DNA from 2 places in the Neobacillus sp. BP17 genome. Region 2 is predicted to be linked to the other one. Evidence: a T-box and tRNA genes for the amino acid it is inferred to sense, from the RefSeq annotation. Region 2 holds a T-box; the other holds one or more tRNA genes.

Region 1 (10,609 bases), 1.3 Mb from region 2:
GCCCATCCGTAGCATCTGCACATCATGGTTGGATTCAAAAATATAAACATCGGCATTCGAAATGGTGCCCTTCATTCGGTCGCTAACATATCCTGTGTCCGTGATAAGAACGAGTTTTTTCCCAGAATGGTGGAATACGTAAAACATAGGCTCCGCCGCATCATGGGAAACCCCGAATGACTCAATATCAACAGAACCAAAACTCTTCACTGTTTCCATATTAAAAACAAATTTTTGTTCCGTTGGAATGGCACCGACTGAACTTTCCATGGCCCGCCATGTTTTTTCATTCGCATACACAGGCAAATGGTATTTACGAGCAAGAATCCCAATCCCTTTAATATGGTCACTGTGTTCATGCGTTACAAATATTCCGGAAAGCTTACTAATATCGCGATCGATTTGTCCAAAAAGTGCCTCCATTTGCTTGCCGCTAAATCCCGCATCCACAAGAAACGAATGCTCATCAGACTCTACATATAGAGCGTTTCCTGTACTGCCGCTTGCAAGAATGCTATAACTTAAAGACATACAATTTCACTCCACTTTACTTTTTTCATCGCTATTAAATTGAATAATCTGCCCTTCAAATGCGTTCACAAATAGACTCTCCTTGCCATTGACCTCAAAGCGCCATGTGGGCGCTAATACTTGGGAAGCTGCCAACTGAATGAGTGTGGAATAGCCAAGTTCAATCGTGGTGATATTGCTCTTCGACTTCAACATCCCCTTCTGATGTAAGGTTTCAATCGCCTTTAACGGCGCCAAAATCTCTTCCTTGGCCGTTAACTTTTCCATCTCCACCAGGTAGGTTTGATCATAGGAGACAATTTGGTTCTTATCACCAATTTTAAATGTAATCATCCCATTTATATTTTTAAATAAAGGGACACCGTCTGACGTCTGGTAGTAGGTGATGGATTGTTCCTTGTCACTTTTCTCGCCAAATTGATAATCCTCACCAAAAAGGACATTGTCATTCATAAAAGTAGATAACTCAGCGGGTTCAAACTTTGCCTTGATTTTAATCGGCTTTTCTAGTGTGACATGGAGCGTGGTCGTTCCTATACCCCTTATGTCCTCAGATTTTCCTTTCAGCTTATCCGTATCAACTTGAGTAAACACCTTGGGCTTGGCACTAAGATACTGGGCTTTAATCGGATCCTTAGGAAAGTCTTTATACGTGATTTCGTCTGCTTTTAACTTTTCTTCAAATGAGGCCTCAGAAATGACTTCATATTTATTAGCATCACGTATTTTCATGAATTGATATAAGAGATACACATCTAAGATTAAGAAAGTGATAATAAAAATAGTTTTTATCTTACTCCAATCCATGCTGTGATCCTCCTAGGTCTTCCATCGTAATCTGTCCCCATGATTTATCATAGCGATAGAACCAGGCGGGTTCTAAGACAATTAGTTTATTCTCCTTTGAATCCCGTTCCATCCGATAGCCTAAGATCATATCCTCAAGCAGGCTCGGCTTAAAATTCTTTTTGTTTTGTAAAAATTTCAAAGCATCATGTCCTGAAGGACGGGTCACCTTTACCATCTCTGTGGTTAAAGGGAGCTCTAAGGCTATGTTTGGGCGAATATACTTATTGATCTCATCGCGTCCCCAAACCTCACTAATTTCAGTCATGCCATTTCCATTAAAGACAGGGTAGCCTTCCATACTATATAAGCGGAAGGTGACAGTATGGGTATATTCATTTTTATCAACATAGCGATAAGGGTCTGTCCAACCTCCATGTTGATTGACAAAATCAATGCTTCGTTTCACTAACTCATAAGAAGTGTTGATAAAGTTCTCTTCTACAGTCGGATTGACGTACCTGAGGAGATTACTTTCAAAATTCACCGTCATTTTACTAGAATCGTTTGTGTACTCCTCACCTGATGGGACAAAACTCTTTTGGACAAAACTAGGGTCGCTAAAAAGCGCTTCTTTGAATTCTTCAGAATCAAGGGTAACAGGCAAATATTTATAGGTCATCATCTCTGTGACCGCCTCGGGCAGGAAAATAGTCCGTTTTTCAGATGCTTGATAAGCAAAATAACGCGGATATTTTGCTGCCTTCAAATAAAAATTACGGTTAAACTCATTTAAATTTGCAGAAGAGATGTGACTAATATAAACTTGTTCGCTCTCGGTGGAAACAAAATAGACAATCCCATTTTCCTTTGCGGAATTCTCTGTATTAATAATGATTCGATTGAAGTTGAAGGCAGGTATCTTTTTTCCTTCAATATTTAATACACTGCGATATAACTCAATCGGGACATCACCTGGAAAAATAATTTCCGTTTTACCTCTGTCATGGATTAATTCCTTGATGTCTTTGACCTCATTCGTATACTTTTTCACATCAAAGAAAGTCCAACTGCTGAGTTCCTTAATCACCTTGTCCATTTCATCTGTGTTTTTGGTCCCGTAATGCTTGCCTTTGAAATGGTAAAGAAGCTGGTCAGGTCTGACAATTTTTTGAACCCCTTGTTTTTCACTTAACGAGACCTCTTTTACATAGTCGTTGCTTTTCATCGTTTCATAATTCGGTTGGTACGTCCAAAGGTTCCAAGTTAGCAAAATACTGACCATAACTAGTACGATTAGAATTCCTGATTTAATATTCTCGTATCTCATGACCATTCATCCTCTTCAGAACGTTCATATGGGAGTGAAAAGGAGATTCTTGTTCCCTTTCCTTCCTCACTTGTTGCCCAGATTGCCCCGCCATGAGCATTGACCATTTCCTTAGCAATCGCCAAACCTAGGCCTGTGCCGCCTAATTTCCGCGTTCTCGCTTTATCCACACGATAAAAACGGTCAAAGATATTTTTAATATTCTCTTTTGGAATTCCAACCCCTTGGTCTGAAATGCTCACAATAATTTTATCGTCCATCTCTTTCATCGAAAAAGTGACTTGGCCGCCTTCTGGCGAGTACTTTAACGCATTGGAAATAATATTGTATAAAACCTGTGTCATTTTATCTTCATCCACTTCAACAAAGATCGCATGCTTTGGCAGCTTTCGCTTAAAGGTAACATTTTGCTCCTTTGCCATTTCAAACCTGTCAATAATGCGGTCAAAGAAATCAACAAAGTTAACCCACTCAATCGTCAATCGATAATCCGTACTATCCATTTTTGAAAGCTGGAGCAGGTCATTCACTAGACGAATCATTCGTTCTGTTTCAGTCCGCGTCACTTCTAAAAAGTTCGGAGCAATCTCCTCATCCCGCCAGGCTCCATCTGCGAGCGCCTCTAAGTAACTCCTCATCGTTGTCAGCGGTGTCCGCAGCTCATGGGATACATTGGCGACAAACTCTCTCCGTTCCGCATCAATTTTTTCTTGGTCGGTAATATCATGCAGAACGGCAATTAAACCATTGACAAAGCCTGTCTCTTTTTGAATTACGGAGAAATTGGCACGCAGAAAATACCGTTCCTTTTTCGTACTATAATCTAAAATAATGGAATCCTTTTCTTCCAATAAGTCTTCAAAGGAATTCGTATCATCTAAATCTAATAACTCTACAATGGGCTGGGTCAGCACTGTTTCACGTGAAACATTCAGCATTTCCGCCGCCGGTTCATTAATTAAGATCACTCGGCCTTTACGGTCAGTGGCGATTACACCATCGGTCATATAGGACAAAACAGTGGAAAGCTTTCTTCGTTCCCCTTCTGTCATCGCCTGTGCTTCCTGCAGTTTCTTCGTTAAATTATTAAAGGTAATCGCCAGTGTCCCTATTTCATCATTGCCATAGACCTTAACTTTTCTTGAAAAATTCCCCTTGGTCATCGCGATCGCCTGCTTCTTCATATCAGCAATCGGCCTAGTGATCGTTTGTGCTAACAATATACCCAGCAATGCGGTAATAGATAGAGCAATCGCCGTACCCGTAGCAAAAATCTTATTGATTGTTTTCATTTGCTCAAAGACATTCTCAATTTTAGCTACCAAATAAATGGCACCGATAACCTTTTTCCCCGACTTAATTGGTGTTGAGAGGACCCATATCCGATGTCCTGTTTGTTTATCGATATTAATGGAACTTTGGTCCTCTTCTAAAACCATAGATTGCTTCACTTGAAGTTTAGTGGTTCGTTGACCAACCACTCCTTGGTTACTAGGATGGGAGGTCCCAAGGATTTTTAGGGAGCCATTTTCAACTACCTGAACTTCTGAAATATCACCTGCACCAAAATCCCTAAGGATTTTCTTGATATCTTCTTCGAGTGTTGGATCTTCAGGCGTTCTCTCCTTCTCCATTTCCTCGACAATATTATAGGCCAGCAATTCAACCCGCTGTTTTAACGATGTTTGGAAGTTGGTCCGTAAGGTTTCCTCCAACTGTTTGACAAAATAAACACCGATAATTTGCATCGCCACTAATATAAGGAGGACATAGATGATAACGAACTTTACGTGTATAGAGCGAAAGAAACCAACCTTCTTCATTCCTTTTACTCCTGTTCAGGATTGCGCAAATAGTATCCTACCCCGCGCCTGGTCACAATCCATGTTGGATGGCTAGGGCTGTCCTCAATTTTTTCCCGCAATCTTCTCACTGTTACATCGACTGTCCTGACGTCACCATAGTAATCGTAACCCCAAACGGTTTGTAAAAGGTGTTCCCTGGTCATTACTTGGCCGATATGTTTGGCTAAATAGAATAGCAATTCAAATTCACGGTGGGTCAACTCAATCGTTTCACCGCGCTTTGAAACAATGTAGGCATCAGGATGAATAGTCAGTGAACCTATCTCGATTTCATTCGTTTCAGATTCATCATCTGCCGGTGCCAGAATTTGTTGGTGACGACGTAAATTAGCCTTGACGCGTGCAATTAGTTCTCTAGTGCTAAACGGTTTCGTCACATAATCATCTGCACCCAACTCAAGTCCTAAGACTTTATCAATTTCAGAGTCCTTTGCCGTCAACATGATAATCGGCATTTCATACTTCTTACGGACTTCACGGCATACTTCCATCCCATCACGTAAGGGAAGCATAATATCTAAAAGGATTAAATCTGGCTGTATTTCTTCGACCAATTCAAGTGCTTCATTCCCATCATAAGCGCAATAAACAACGTATCCTTCTTTTTTCAAGTTAAACTGGAGAATATCAGCAATTGGTTTTTCATCATCCACAACAAGAATTTTCTTTTCCATACCATTGCTCCTTTTCAATTTTTCACTTTCATCTATTTAATAAAATAAGACTAGAAGTCATAACTATACTATTTTACTGTATCATGTTATTCACATAAATTCACCTATAACCAATTGGTAAGGCTGGAAGATTAAAAAGCGCAAGCGCCCGTTTAGCGGCGTATGGACTGGAGCACTCCAACCGAGATAAAGGAAACACGAAGAGCGCAAGCGATTCGATGTTGACTTATCGTAGGGCGGAGAGCGAAGTACACTAGCCGCTGGGCGCTTGAGCTGGATTCAGAGAACCACCTCCAATTTATTCTAGTTTTTTTATATCCATAATAAAAGCCTCTAGCATTAAGCTAGAGACTCATCTTTTATCTTAAATAAGAAAGTGGGTTTACCAAGCTGCCGTTTTTATAGACTTCAAAATGCAAGTGAACACCTGTAGCATCTCCTGTAGCTCCCATGATTCCAATGGCGGAACCCTTGGAAACTCTCTGACCTACCTTAACCTTAAGTGAAGACATATGGCCATATAGTGTGCGGTAGCCATTTCGATGGTCAATGATAATCTTATTACCATAACCGCCTCCCCAGCCCGCTGAAACAACCACGCCATTATCAGCTGCCTTGATCGTTCTGTTGCTTGGTCTAGCAATATCAATCCCTTTGTGCATTCTTCCCCATCTAGGACCTTGCTTACTTGAAATATATCCACCAACCGTTGGCCATGCAAAGGTGCCGTCACCGCGTGATGGAGTTACCTTTGTTCCTTTGATGAAAATCTCATTAACAGGCTGTTCAAGGATCGTTTCATTTTCCTCATCCTTGTTTACGGTTACACCATTTTGTTCGGAAATTTTATAGGTAACGGAGCGAGCACCGTTTTTACCTTCCTGTTTTACCTTTGTTTTTCCTTTTGACAGAGATTTGTCCTCAATTACATTCTTTTTATAAGGAATTTCTTCCTTTTTGTTTACTTCTTTATCAACCATTACTTCAATAAACGGTTTTGGAACGGTGATATTAATTTTCTTGCCAACCTTTAGGAGTGTATCTTTAGTAAGTCCAGGATTCACCTTTAGGATGTCAGCCATCTTCAAATGGTGATCTTGGGCAATGATTTCAAGTACATCGCCTTTTTGGATCGCATATTTCTTTTCTGTTAGCGTCCCTTTTTGTAAAAAGGTTACTGCCTCTTCGACTGACATAATTTTTTCTGGAGCCGTATTTTCATTTGAAAAAGAAACATTTTTAGAGAGTCGTACGTCTAATAAGCGAGACTCATTTTCTTTTAATGCCGGTAAGTTTGTATTATCTGAAGCTTTTCGGTCCTTTAGATCCGCTAATTGATCCTCAGGCACGTATTGATGAATCAGTTTCTTCATGACTTCTTCCGCTGTCTTTTGATTTTCTACATAAGCAATTGGTTTCCCGTCAATCACGATGGCAGACGCTTCTGTTTGAAGCTGGAAGATATTTCGGATGGTCTGAACTGTTTCTGTTTCCGTTTCAGCCGTTGGAAATACTTGATATGGAACGTCTTGAATTTGCTTCATAAAATCAGGATCATCGGCCTTTTCAGCTAAGATTTTATTCACCACATTTTTATCCGTAACATTACCTATATATGTACCTTCAAGGTAGACATGATAATCCTTCGATGTTTCTGATGAATCAGCAAATGCAACTGGACCATTACTAAAGGCAATCAGTGATGATGCCATGGTAGTCACCATTGTCGTTTTCAGTAAAAACTTTTTTGTTTGTGATATTTTATCTAAAAAAAACATTTTTCCTCCCTAAACCACGGTAAAACCCTCTTAATCTATTTTTTTGCAATTAAAGAATTTCCCAGAATTTTAGACCTTCTTCACTTTATCATAACTTTTTGTAAATAGATTAATAGTCTTTATACTGTAACAAAACTGTATAATTGCTGACATTTTCAGCAGGGGGGAATTGGTCCTTTTGGTAAAAGGAGGTAGTAGGAGCATAAAAAAAAGAAGCCTGCATTTGCAAGCTTCCTTTTTTTATGGCTCAGGACGGAATCGAACCGCCGACACAAGGATTTTCAGTCCTTTGCTCTACCGACTGAGCTACTGAGCCACTTATATGGCGGTCTGGACGGGACTCGAACCCGCGACCTCCTGCGTGACAGGCAGGCATTCTAACCAACTGAACTACCAGACCAATATTAAATTGATTGTCAACAAGGAGACCGTCCTTGCCAGCCATTTGCTGACAACCAAAAGCCATGACCCCTACGGGATTCGAACCCGTGTTACCTCCGTGAAAGGGAGGTGTCTTAACCACTTGACCAAGGGGCCATATATTGAAAGTTATTTTGCTAAAGCAAAAAACTATGGTGAGCCATGAAGGACTCGAACCTTCGACCCTCTGATTAAAAGTCAGATGCTCTACCAACTGAGCTAATGGCTCGTACTAAAATAATTCCCTAAACCAATATTCCATCGGATGCCCACGCCTCAGAAAGCTTATTCAAGCAGCAACTCGGCGTGTGCCCTGAAGCTGTTTCAAAGTAGCTTATTCGATCGTGCTCTACCAACTGAGCTAATGGCTCGTACTTGTTTTAATTTGTCGTATCGTGACGACGCTTTTTATAATAGCACGGACTTTGGACTAAAGGCAATACTTTTTTCAAAAAACTTTTATAAAAAGTTTGAAGCCCTCAAAATGAGGGCTTCATTCGGTATGTTCAAAATTATATTTGTCTAGCTACAGCGCCTAGGGACTCGGGGTCATAAGCCAAACCGACCTGAAGGTTAAAAGGCAACCTTCACGCCGGCTAGTCTTATGCCTGTCGTCCCTGGACAGGCGCTTCCGCTTTTATATTTGTCTCCAAGGGCTGCGAACTACATTTGTTTGATTACGATCTGGTCCGACTGAGAACGTTGTTAATGGAATTCCAGTTAACTGGGTCACTCGTTCTACATAATGACGGGCATTTACAGGCAGCTCGTCTAAAGTTTTAACGCCTGTAATATCCTCTGTCCAGCCTGGAAGCTCTTCATAAACAGGTTCACACTGCGCTAATATCTTCAAGCTTGCTGGGTATTCCGTAATAAGCTCACCATTGTAGCTATACGCAGTACAGATCTTTAATGTTTCAATTCCAGTTAAAACATCAATGGAATTAAGTGATAAGTCGGTTAATCCGCTCACACGGCGGGCATGGCGTACAACGACACTGTCAAACCAGCCAACGCGGCGAGGGCGGCCGGTTGTTGTTCCATATTCACGTCCAACTTCACGGATTTGATGACCAATTTCATCATTTAATTCTGTCGGGAATGGACCGTCACCTACACGAGAAGTGTAAGCCTTGCACACTCCAACTACATGGGTAATCTTAGATGGACCCACTCCTGAGCCAATTGTAACACCGCCGGCTACCGGATTAGATGAGGTTACAAATGGGTAGGTACCCTGGTCAATATCCAGCATAACCCCTTGAGCCCCTTCAAAAAGAACTCGTTTGCCTTCATCCAGTGCATCATTCAAGACCACGGATGTATCACAAACATACTGTTTTACTTGTTGACCATATTCATAATATTCGTCAAGGATTTCTTCTTTCGTAAATCCTGTTGTTTCATAAATACGTTCAAACAAACGATTTTTCTCTTCCAAATTACGTTCCAGCTTTTCTTCAAACACATCGCGTTCAAGCAGGTCAGCAATTCGAATGCCTACGCGCGCTGCTTTATCCATGTAAGCTGGTCCAATTCCTTTTTTGGTTGTACCAATTTTATTCGCACCCTTACTTTCTTCTTCAACAGCATCAAGTTTTAGGTGATAAGGAAGAATGACATGAGCACGATTACTAATACGAAGATTATCGGTTGTAATCCCTTTTTCATGTAAATAAGCAAGTTCTGCAACAAGTGCTTTAGGATCAACAACCATTCCATTTCCGATGACACAAATTTTTTCTTTATAAAAAATTCCAGATGGAATTAGGTGCAATTTGTACGTTTCTCCGTTGAACTTTATGGTGTGGCCTGCATTATTTCCTCCCTGATAACGGGCGATTGCTTCGGCATTTTCAGAAAGGAAATCTGTGATTTTCCCCTTACCTTCATCTCCCCATTGAGTTCCAACAACTACTACTGATGACATATAAGGCACCTCCAAATTAAATACGCTTTACTATTTTCCATAGACCATTTTACCAATTTTTATTACTAAAAGCAAACCAAACACGAACATTTATATTAAAATGTTATATTACGTTCGTAAAATATTAATTTACGAATCTACCTTGTTAGTTTTATAGTTTTTCCATAAAATAGAATTATAGTTTTACTAAAATAATGAAAAGGATGTGGAATATGCTATTTAAATCTCGTCTGGAATTGTTGGAAATTACTCTGTTGCGATCATTAAATGCCCGAATGCGTTTATCCCATAAGGATGTTAGTAACTATACAAGACTCAGAAAGGGATTTGAAGGTGAGCAAAAGAGTGATCTATGGTTGGAGGGGCTCTCAGAGGAGTGGCTCGTCATCCATGATTTATTACTGGAATATAACAATTCTAAATTCCAAATTGATACGTTACTTATATCCCACGATAAAATTTACCCTTTGGATATCAAAAATTTTGAAGGCGACTACTTTGTCGAAGCCGAAAAATGGTATACGAGTGCTAAAAAAGATATGAAGAATCCTATACACCAACAGGATCGTTGTGTCGTCTTACTTCGTTCCTTACTCCGCGATCTTGGCTATCAATATCCACTTGAGCCCTATCTTATCTTCATTAACTCCGAATTTCATTTATATATAACCACTATTAATCCATCTCTTGTTTTCCACTCACAATTGAACCGTTTTTTGAAAAAGCTCGATGCAAGATCTGTAAAACTGAATAAAGGACACTACAAGTTAGCTAAACAATTAGTTGCCCTCCATATGGTAGAGTCACCCTATCCGAACTTACCGGCCTACCAATATGAAGATTTGAAAAAAGGAATCCTTTGTCCAAAATGTTACTCCTTTTTTTCTGAAATTCACGGTTCAATATTGGTCTGTGGAAATTGCGGCTGCAAAGAGGAGGTGGAGTCAGCGGTGTTAAGGAGTGTCACAGAATTGGTGCTTCTTTTTCCTGGTTACAAGATTACCACAAAGATTGTTTGTGACTGGTGTGAGATTGTGAAATCGGAGAAGACTATTAGGAGGATACTGGGGAAGCATTATAAACTACATAGTAATGGCAGGTCTTCTTATTATAGTAAATCTTAATTATTCAACCCTTTTTACTATTCATTACCGTTGACTCGTTTTTACACCTGGGACGGGAACGATTAGGCCCTATTTGTTACCGTTGACTTTCTCTTTCTTCTCCGATGGGCACGATTAGACCCTATTCGTTACCGTTGACTTTCTTTTTGCTCTCCGACGGGCACGATTAGA
Region 2 (10,609 bases):
AACATCTGCCTGTATGATTACAGCTTATAAATCTGGCAAAGTATTATTCCAAGGAAACGATAGTGAAAAAGAGGCCAGTAAATGGGGAAGTGCCGCTTCAAACAAGCCTTCCTCTCCATCTAAACCGAAATCACAAGCGAAAGGCAACCTGCCTGTTGGGATTGGTCAAATGTCAGTGATTGGTTCAGATGAAGTTGGGACGGGAGACTTTTTCGGACCAATTACAGTCGTGGCAGCTTATGTAAAAAAAGAAAATATTCCCTTGTTGAAAGAATTAGGCGTGCGGGATTCGAAAGATTTAAACGATGAAAAAATCATTGCAATTGCGAAGGTCATTAAAAATATTATTCCATTTAGTTTAATGACCTTAAAAAACGAAAAATATAATCAGGTCCAACAATCTGGAATGTCACAGGGGAAAATGAAGGCGATTCTTCATAATCAAGCAATTTTAAATGTATTAGACAAAATTTCGCCTGAAAAACCCGAAGCCATTCTTATCGACCAATTTGTGCAGGGTAGTACCTATTTTCAACATATTAAAGGCCAAAAAGCAGTGGCCAAAGAGAATGTTTGTTTTAGTACAAAAGCAGAGGGCATTCATCTTGCCGTTGCTGCAGCAAGTATTCTCGCACGATACGCCTTCATCCAATATATTGATAAACTTAGTGAATCTGCAGGATTCAAAATTCCAAAAGGGGCAGGAGCACAGGTGGATGTAGCTGCAGCGAAACTAATTATGAGCAAAGGGCGTGACATCCTTCCATCTTATGTAAAGCTCCACTTTGCCAATACCGATAAAGCGATCGCCCTTGTTAATAAAAAACGAAATTGAAATGATTTTTTGGTCTTAGTTTTGAATAGGTATATAAAAACGGTGTTTGGAGGAGTTAAGGGTGGCAAATCGACTAAATGAAGCGGAGATTACAGCAGCCGTTGCGGGCTTATCAGGCTGGAAATTGGACGGAAAATTCATTGTGAAAAAGTATCGCTTTCGTGAATTCTTACAAGGCGTGGCGTTCGTGAATGCTATTGCACAGCTTTCAGAAGAAAAAAATCATCATCCATTCATTTCGATTGACTATAAACTAGTCACACTTCGCTTAACCTCATGGAATGCCGGAGGATTAACTGATTTGGATATCACTTTGGCGAAAAACTATGACACGATTTATGAAAAGAGATAATATGAATTGAATTCGTTATAACTTAGAAAAAAAAGCTAGCCCGAATTTTATCTTCGAACTAGCTTCTTTTATTAACCTCTTAAAACCGCGCCTGCTTTTTCTTCCAAAGCCTCAAGAACTTGGTTATGAACCTTCGTTACTTCTTCATCCGTTAACGTACGTTCCGGATCGACATACTTAAGAGAGAACGCAATCGACTTCTTGCCTGCCTCCATCTTATCTCCCTCATACAAGTCAAACACTTCAGCTTCCTTCAGAAGCGGTGCGCCCGCTGTTTCGATAATTCCTTTTAGGGTGCCTGACACCGTTTCTCTGTTTACCACAAGGGCAATGTCTCTTGTGATGGACGGGAAGCGTGGGATGGCCTGGTATTGTAATGCTGGTGTTTCTGCTTCAAGTACTGCCTTTAATGATAGCTCGAATACGTACGTATCCTTCAAATCCAGCTCTTTTTGAACTGTTGGGTGAACTTGACCGATAAAGCCGATTTTCTCCCCATTTAAGAGTACTTCAGCCGTACGTCCAGGGTGCATGCCGTCTACTTGCGCTTGAACAAATTGAACCTGTTCTAGTAAACCAAGCTTAGCAAACATTCCTTCTAGGATTCCTTTGATTACGAAGAAGTCGACCGCCTTCTTCTCTCCTTGCCAAGAATGACTAGACCATAGCCCTGTAATAGCTGCTGCAATGTGTTCCTTTTCGGAAGGAAGAGTATCCGTGCCATTTGCTAAGAATACAGCCCCAGTTTCATACACACCTAAGGTATCATTTTGACGAGCGCTGTTGTATTTTAATACTTCTAACAGCTGTGGCATGATGCTTAATCGCAGGATGCTGCGCTCCTCACTCATTGGCATTGAAAGACGGATGGTATCTCGTTTTTCAAGCGCGAATTGAGTTGCTTTTTCCTCGCTAGTAAGGGAATATGTCACTGCTTGATACAAACCTGCCCCTTCAAGGTATTGACGAACCTTTCGGCGCTTCTGTTGATACTCAGACAATCTACCAGGGGTTGTTGAACCAATTGGCAATGTTTTTGGAATATTATCGTATCCATAAAGACGAGCGACCTCTTCTAGTAAATCTTCTTCTATTTTAATATCACCGCGGCGAGTAGGCGCCGTTACCGTTACGGTATCCTCCTCAATGCTGACACCAAATTGAAGGCGATCGAAGATTTCTTTTACATCGTTCATTACCAATTCTGTACCAAGAACTCGATTGATTTTTTCTAAAGTAATCGAAACAACCGCTGGCTCAACGGTCAGTGTATCAGCCTCTACGGCACCTTCTAGCACTTCACCGCCAGCGTATTTTGCCATCAGATAGGCAGCCCGATTTCCAGCAGCACGAACACGATTAGGATCCACACCTTTTTCAAAACGAGCGCTCGCTTCACTTCTTAACCCATGGTCTTTCGATGCCTTACGCACAGTCGCCCCATTAAAATAAGCGGATTCAAGCAGTACAGTGGTTGTATCTGAGGTTACCTCTGAATTTGCTCCTCCCATGACACCAGCAAGGGCAACGGGTTCCGTTCCATTTGTAATGACGAGATGGTCGGAAGTAAGTGTACGTTCTGCATCATCAAGCGTAATAAATTTTTCGCCATCAGCTGCACGGCGGACAAGGATTTCCTTTGAACCTAAGCGGTCATAATCAAATGCATGGAGCGGTTGACCATATTCAAGCAGGATATAGTTGGTAATATCGACCACATTATTGTGTGGACGAATTCCCGCTGACATCAAGCGAGTTTGCATCCAGAGTGGAGATGGTCCAATTTTTACATTTTTAATGATTTGCGCCACATATAATGGATTATCCTCTTTTGCTTCGACCGTAATTTTGACATAATCAGAAGCTTTTTCAGTTGAAGCTTGCAGATTTGTTTCTGGAAGTTTAACGTCTCTGCCAAGAATCGCTGCCACTTCATAGGCAACACCTAGCATGCTTAAACAATCCGCACGGTTTGGAGTCAAACTAAGTTCAAGAATCTCATCGTCACGATTTAACTCGGCTAGTGCATCGACGCCTACTACTGTATCCGCTGGAAAAACAAAGATTCCCTCTGAATACTCTTTCGGAACTACCTTTCCTTCCATCCCTAACTCTGTCAGCGAACAGATCATTCCGTTTGATTCTTCACCGCGAAGTTTCGCACGTTTTATTTTAAAATTACCTGGTAATACTGCACCAACTGTTGCCACCGCAACCTTCTGTCCCTGTGCCACATTTGGTGCACCGCAAATGATTTGTACCGGCTGTTCACCGCCTACATCAACAAGACATTTGCTTAATTTATCGGCATTTGGGTGCTGCTCACGTTCAAGGACATGACCAACTACAACACCTTTAATACCATCGTTAAGGATTTCGACTCCCTCAACCTCAATACCGCTTTTTGTAATTTTTTCTGCTAATTCAGCAGCAGTTACTCCAGTTAGATCGATATAATCTTGGAGCCATTTATATGAAACGAACATGTCGTCATCCTCCTTTATTTATTCAACTTCAACGGATTGAAGCCATCCCATTTACTCGTGTTTTGAAAATTGTTTTAAGAAACGAACATCATTTGTATAGAAATGTCTGATATCATCAACACCGTACTTTAACATTGCAATTCGCTCAGGTCCCATACCGAAGGCGAAACCTGTGTATTTTTTAGAATCGTATCCTGCCATCTCTAAAACGTTCGGATGGACCATGCCAGCACCAAGAATTTCGATCCAGCCGGTGCGCTTACAAACGCTGCAGCCATGACCGCCGCAAATTTTACAAGAAATGTCCATTTCAACAGAAGGTTCTGTGAAAGGGAAGAAACTTGGACGTAGACGGATTTCACGATCTTCCCCGAACATTTTCTTCGCAAACACTTCTAATGTTCCTTTCAGGTCGCTCATTCGGATGTTTTCTCCGACAACTAGACCTTCGATTTGCATAAATTGGTGGGAGTGTGTCGCATCATCATTATCACGGCGGTACACTTTACCTGGACAAATAATCTTGATCGGACCTTTACCTTGGTGCTTCTCCATCGTCCGGGCTTGAACCGGAGAGGTATGAGTACGAAGCAGGATGTCTTCTGTAATATAGAAAGAATCCTGCATATCACGGGCTGGGTGGCCTTTCGGTAAATTAAGAGCTTCGAAGTTATAATAATCTTGTTCAACTTCTGGACCTTCAGCTACCTGGTAACCCATTCCGATAAATAAGTCTTCAATTTCTTCGATGATTCTAGTCAGCGGATGGTGATTTCCAACCTTCACTGGGCGGCCTGGAAGAGTAACATCGATACTTTCAGAAGCTAGCTTTTCTAGGACAGCTGCTTCTTCTAACCCCTTTTGTTTGGCTTCAATTTTTTCGGCAATCGCTTCACGAACTTCGTTTGCTAATGCCCCCATAACTGGACGCTCTTCAGCTGAAAGTTTCCCCATGCCACGCAACACTTCCGTAATTGGCCCCTTTTTTCCTAAGTAGGCAACACGGATGTCATTTAATTCTTTTAAGCTTCCAGATTGTTCAATTTTTTGAATAGCCTCTTCCTGCAATTCCTTTAAACGCTCTTGCATGTCAATTCCTCCTTCATAGTAATCGGTAATTGGTGTCAGGCACCAGAAAAAAACAAAAAAACCCCATCCCTGGAAAGGGACGAGGTTAAAGTTTCGCGGTACCACCCTTGTAAACACGTTATGTAAAACACATTGTGTTCGCTTCATTCGGATAACGGCTTATGCCGGTGCATCTTTACACGGAAAGCGAAGCAGCTGGACAGCTATTGCTTTTAATCGTGGTCCCGATGCCAACTCAGGAGGTGAACTTCTCTTATCCTTGCCATAAAAGTGCTTTCAGTCACGGCACTTTCTCCCTAAATGGCTTTAAATAAGATACTTTTCTCCGTCATCGTCATTTAATATTCCATATTGTTCATTATTATATAATAATTCTCTACGCAAGGTCAAACTAGTTTACGCCTATTTTTTCAAATAATAAAGCAGGATCCCTGTCGCAACGGCCACATTTAATGACTCACTCTTCCCGTAAATGGGGATATAAAGGTTCGCTGTTGTACTTGCAAGAATATCTTTACCAACACCATTTCCTTCATTTCCAACAATCAGGGCAAACGAATCACCTGTGGAAATATCAGTATATGCGGATGCCCCTTCAAGTGCTGTACCGTAAACAGGAATATTTTTTTCCTGCAGTTTGTCCATCCATTCATGAAGGTCCCCTCTAATTATCGGCAGGTGAAAATGACTTCCTTGTGCAGACCTAAGGACCTTAGAGTTGAAAATATCCACACTTCCACGTCCCACCACAACAGCGTCAATCCCCGCTGCATCAGCGGTACGAATCATAGTGCCGAGATTGCCCGGGTCCTGAACCGCGTCAATGAACAGGTAGGTTTTTGCATTACTTACTTCCGGAGCTGCGATTCGGCAGACAGCATAAATTCCCTGGGGTGCTTCCGTATCGGTTAAGGAATTCGATATCTCTTCCGTAACTTGTGTAACTGGCGTGGAACCAGCATCCCATCTTGAAGGTAAATCCACTTTTTCAGAAACAATGATTTCTAAAATTTGTTCCCCTTGTTTCAGGGCTTCTTCAACTAAATGGAAGCCTTCCACTAAAAATGTTCCTGACCTATCCCGTTCTTTTTTGGTTAACAGTTTTTTCCATCGTTTAACTTTGGGATTATTGATTGATTCTATATGCTTCAAAACTCGCTCTCCTTTTACAATAACGATGATTTTTATATTATAGCCTAACAAAAATACATAATAAAACCCAAAATAGAAAACATATTAAAGTAATACAGGATAAAAAGGAGTGCATATACATGAATTTAAATTTACGTAACGCGATTGTTCACAATGTTTCTGGGAATACACAAGACCAATTAGAAGATACGATTGTTGATGCGATTCAAAACGGGGAAGAAAAAATGCTCCCGGGTCTCGGCGTATTATTTGAAATCATTTGGAAAAACTCATCTGAAGAAGAGAAGAAAGAAATGCTCGCTACTCTTGAAAGTGGGTTAAAGTAGTCATTTGTTGGTTCTGGGGCTGTCAATCGGTTAAGGTTGACAGCTTTTTTCTGTAAAGATTTAAACTTTAAGGAAAATTAGATCTAGATAATAAATGTTTTAATGTTGATATATAAAGAATATCAGCAATTTAGACACTCAATCGGCGAATTTTCATGCTCAATCAGCGAATTTGGGCATTCAATCGGCGAATTTTCATGCTCAATCGGCGAATATCACCTTTCAATCAGCAAATCAAAAACTCGAATAAAAAATCCCCGGCAAAGTTCTACCGGGGACCCCATAATAAGTTATTCAAACGTAATTTTATCAACCATCTCACGGTCTAAACGCTTGATGACTTCCACAATCAATTTTACCGCATTTTCATAATCATCACGATGGAGCATCGCGGCATGAGAATGGATATATCTAGTCGCAATTGTAATCGCCATCGCTGGAACCCCATTATGTGTCAAATGGATTGACCCTGCATCCGTACCGCCGCCAGGTATTGATTCGAACTGATAAGGAATGTTCAGTTCATCAGCTGTGTCGGTTACTAAATCGCGCAATCCTTTATGGGCTACAAGTGAAGCATCATAGATAACAACTTGTGGTCCCTTACCCATTTTACTCATGGCTTCTCTTTCAGAAACTCCCGGTGTATCGCCGGCAATACCGACATCAACTGCAAAGCCGATATCAGGTTTAATTTTAGTCGTTGCCGTCTTGGCACCACGCAAACCAACCTCTTCTTGAACATTACCAACACCATAGACAACATTAGGATGGTCTACACCTTTCAGCTGCTTCAACACATCAATAGCAATGGCACAGCCAATCCGGTTATCCCAGGCTTTAGCTAATAACATTTTTTCATTATTCATAACAGTGAATTCAAAATATGGAACAACCATATCGCCTGGACGAACGCCCCACTCCGTGACTTCCTCACGACTTGAAGCACCTACATCAATAAACATGTCCTTAATTTCAACAGGTTTCTTGCGTGCTTCTGGTGATAAAATATGCGGCGGCTTAGAACCGATAATCCCGGTTACATCTCCCTTGCTCGACACGATCGTTACACGCTGGGCGAGCATAACCTGCCCCCACCAGCCGCCAACTGGTTGAAAACGAAGAAAACCTTTTTCATCAATTTGGGTAATCATGAAACCAACTTCATCCAAATGACCTGCGACCATAATTTTCGGGCCGCCTTCTTTCCCTACCTTTTTGGCAATTAAACTGCCAAGTCCATCGGTTGTGAGTTCATCCGCAAATGGTTCTATGTATTTTTTCATAACTTCGCGAACTTCACGCTCATTACCAGGAATTCCTTTGGCATCTGTTAACTCTTTTAACATCATCAGGGTTTCATCTAGTTTTGTCATTATTTCGCCCCCTTTTTTATAGGTACAATTTTATTATACAGAAGGATATTGTTCAGTTACAAATTTAGCCTGATTGGATGAAATAACTCGGCATCCTTTGAATCTTTAAGAAGTTCATGGAATCTAGGCTTCATGGATAACATGTATATCTATGGAGAATATTAAAAAAAAAGGAATACTTTGTTAGGAACGGTTTTTTTTGTATAGCAAAAGCTTTTCTGATTTCAAAAGGGAGATAAATTAATGATTAAGGAAAAAATTAGTGCAATCCAGCTTGTTTATTTAATGGCAGGCTATGTATTAGGGACGGCGATGATTCTGGGTTTAGGGGCTGACACGAAGCAGGATGCATGGATCTATATCCTTTTCGGCATGGTATCCAGTCTAATATTAATGGTTGTTTATACTCAATTATCAACCTATTATTCAGGGGATACACTCGTTCAGATGCTGCCAAAGATAATCGGAAGGTTTCTTTCCTATCCGGTAATCATGCTTTATATTGTGCATTTTACCTATTCTGCCGCAAGAGCGTGCAGAGAATTGGGGGATCTGATTGTCACAACCATCTTAACTGAAACCCCAATCTTAGTAGTAATAGGAAGCTTTATGGTGTTAATGATCTATTGTTTGCTGGGCGGAGTAGAGACTTTGGGGCGAATGGCGGAAATCATCTTTCCTATCTATATTTTTGCACTTATCCTGATTTGGCTTCTCTTATTTAGTGTTGAACCATTTGATGTAAAAAATCTAACTCCTGTTTTAGGTAATGGAGTACAACCTTTATTGAAAAAAGCAATTCCAACTGCCATAAACTTCCCCTTTGGCGAAACCATTGTCATTATGATGTTTTTTCCTTTTTTAAGCAATAAAAAACATATAAGAAAGATAGGATTGTCTGCTCTAGTAATCGGAGGAATCCTATTAACAATTAATTCTATTATGATGCTTTCTACGCTAGGACCGGAAATTTACAGCAGAGATCTTTTTACCCTGCTTGCTGCAACTCAAATGGTTTCTGTGGCAGACTTTCTTGAGCGGTTTGATGCCCTTGTTATTTTAATGATGGTTGCAGGTGTATTTTTTAAGGTGGGAGGATTTACATTCGGTGCTTCCGTTGCCATATCCCAATTATTCAAGTTAAAACAAACTCGTTCCGTACTGATATCACTAGGGTTAATTATTACCCCCTTGTCACTAATATCCTCATCTAATTATGTTGAACATATAGATTTTGGATTTAAGTTTTTTGTTCCATATTTCTTAACTCTATTACAAATCATTGTGCCGATTTTATTACTATTTACCGCAATGATTCGAAAAAAATTGGGCCTTTTATAGTCTCATTTTAATCAATAAGGGTGGTACGTTCATTGAAAACTTTAAGACGGATTAAAAAATTATATTCGACTTTCCAAAATCAAAACCGAGACAAAACTCTTGAGGAAAAAGGAAACGATCAATTATCAGGATTTCTTCAGGAAGATTTTTTACAGGTAAAGCATTATTTTGAAGGGGCTTCAGATTTCAAATATCGTGAACTTCTAATAAATTCTACATACTCGGCTATGATTTTTTATCTCGATGGATTAGTGGGTATAGAAAGAATTGAATTAAACGTCATCACTCCTTTACTCAAAAACAATAATGCATTCCTAAATAACCCTAAACCGACAATTGAGACCATCATAGAAGAACTAAGTTCAGCTCAAGTGAAACAAGGGGAAACACTGCAGGACGTGATTAATCATATTTTGTTAGGTGATACTGTTTTATTGATTAATGGATATAAACAATTCCTTTTTATTAGTGAACAAGCATGGGAAAAGCGCTCCATTGAAGAACCCCTATCCGAGGCGGTCGTTTTAGGACCAAGAGAAGGCTTTACTGAAAATATCCGGACCAATACAAGTATGATTCGTAGACGTTTAAAAACAACAAAGCTTAAATTCGAAAGTATACAGATTGGGAACCTTTCCCAAACTGAAGTAGTCATTACTTATCTTGATGGAATTGCCCAATATTCAATCATAGAAGAAGTTCGCAGCAGATTAAACCAGATTAATATTGATGCGATTGAGGACAGCGGCTATATTGTGGAGCTTATTGAGGATCATCCTTTCTCAGTGTTTCCGCAAATATTGCAAACTGAACGGCCGGATCGAGTGGTCGGTAACCTTCTTGAAGGCAGAATTGGGATTATCGTTGAAAATAGCCCTTTTGCTCTTGTGGTTCCTGTGACATTTTTTCAAATGATGAGTTCCCCTGAAGACTATTATGGAAAGTTTATTATGGCAACCTTTATTCGATTCATCCGCTATTTATTTTTATTGATTGCACTATTGTTTCCCTCCATTTATATCGCTGTGACTACCTTCCATCAGGAATTACTGCCAACCAATCTTTTGTTTAGTGTTGCAGCTTCCCGGGAAAAGGTGCCCTTTCCGGCGGTTATCGAAGCCCTATTAATGGAAATAACCTTTGAAGCACTGCGTGAAGCTGGTTTACGGCTGCCGCGGCCGATTGGATCAACAGTAAGTATTGTTGGAGCATTAGTAATCGGTCAAGCTGCTGTTGAGGCGGGGATTGTTTCCGCTCCATTAGTTATTGTTGTATCCACTACAGGCATTGCATCGTTTATGTTTCCTAGTTATACCCTAACTGGAGCTATTCGGCTCCTTCGGTTTTTAATGATTTTTTTATCCGCAACATTAGGGTTTTATGGAATCTTATTAGGAGTTTTCTTTATTTTAGTACACCTTGTCCAACTGCGCTCCTTTGGTGTTCCTTATTTGGCCCCTGTTGCCCCACTTAATTTTAACAACCTTAAAGATGTTTTTGTTCGTGCCCCTTGGTGGAGGATGAATGAACGGCCAGAACAAACAGGAAAAAGGAATTTGAGGAGATTAAGTCCCCGCAACCGTAAAAACTAGTTCGTTTAAAAGGACGGGATGGGATTATGAAGGTGATTAGAAAACTGCTATTAGGAGTCA

The links. A T-box is a leader RNA that pairs with one kind of tRNA and senses whether it is charged. The one in region 2 lies ahead of pheS (phenylalanine--tRNA ligase subunit alpha), so its partner is inferred to be a tRNA-Phe.
Region 1: it has a tRNA-Phe gene. The T-box ahead of pheS (phenylalanine--tRNA ligase subunit alpha) is inferred to sense a tRNA for this amino acid. The anticodon was not compared.

The regions. Positions count from the first base shown of each region.
Region 1 is NZ_CM184198.1:5,713,338-5,723,946, forward strand. It holds gene AC4QJR_RS27920 (exodeoxyribonuclease YycJ) at 1-531, opposite strand, end outside; gene AC4QJR_RS27925 (two-component system regulatory protein YycI) at 538-1,338, opposite strand; gene AC4QJR_RS27930 (YycH family regulatory protein) at 1,325-2,647, opposite strand; gene walK (cell wall metabolism sensor histidine kinase WalK) at 2,644-4,470, opposite strand; gene yycF (response regulator YycF) at 4,476-5,186, opposite strand; gene AC4QJR_RS27945 (peptidoglycan DD-metalloendopeptidase family protein) at 5,546-6,964, opposite strand; tRNA gene AC4QJR_RS27950 (tRNA-Phe) at 7,208-7,280, opposite strand; tRNA gene AC4QJR_RS27955 (tRNA-Asp) at 7,288-7,364, opposite strand; tRNA gene AC4QJR_RS27960 (tRNA-Glu) at 7,430-7,501, opposite strand; tRNA gene AC4QJR_RS27965 (tRNA-Lys) at 7,538-7,613, opposite strand; gene AC4QJR_RS27970 (adenylosuccinate synthase) at 8,022-9,314, opposite strand; gene AC4QJR_RS27975 (nuclease-related domain-containing protein) at 9,527-10,438, shown strand.
Region 2 is NZ_CM184198.1:4,440,296-4,450,904, forward strand. It holds gene rnhC (ribonuclease HIII) at 1-835, shown strand, start outside; gene AC4QJR_RS21735 (4a-hydroxytetrahydrobiopterin dehydratase) at 897-1,187, shown strand; gene pheT (phenylalanine--tRNA ligase subunit beta) at 1,259-3,673, opposite strand; gene pheS (phenylalanine--tRNA ligase subunit alpha) at 3,725-4,762, opposite strand; T-box leader at 4,835-5,103, opposite strand; gene AC4QJR_RS21750 (TrmH family RNA methyltransferase) at 5,165-5,914, opposite strand; gene sspI (small acid-soluble spore protein SspI) at 6,034-6,240, shown strand; gene AC4QJR_RS21760 (M42 family metallopeptidase) at 6,531-7,616, opposite strand; gene AC4QJR_RS21765 (GerAB/ArcD/ProY family transporter) at 7,860-8,957, shown strand; gene AC4QJR_RS21770 (spore germination protein) at 8,990-10,549, shown strand; gene AC4QJR_RS21775 (Ger(x)C family spore germination protein) at 10,576-10,609, shown strand, end outside.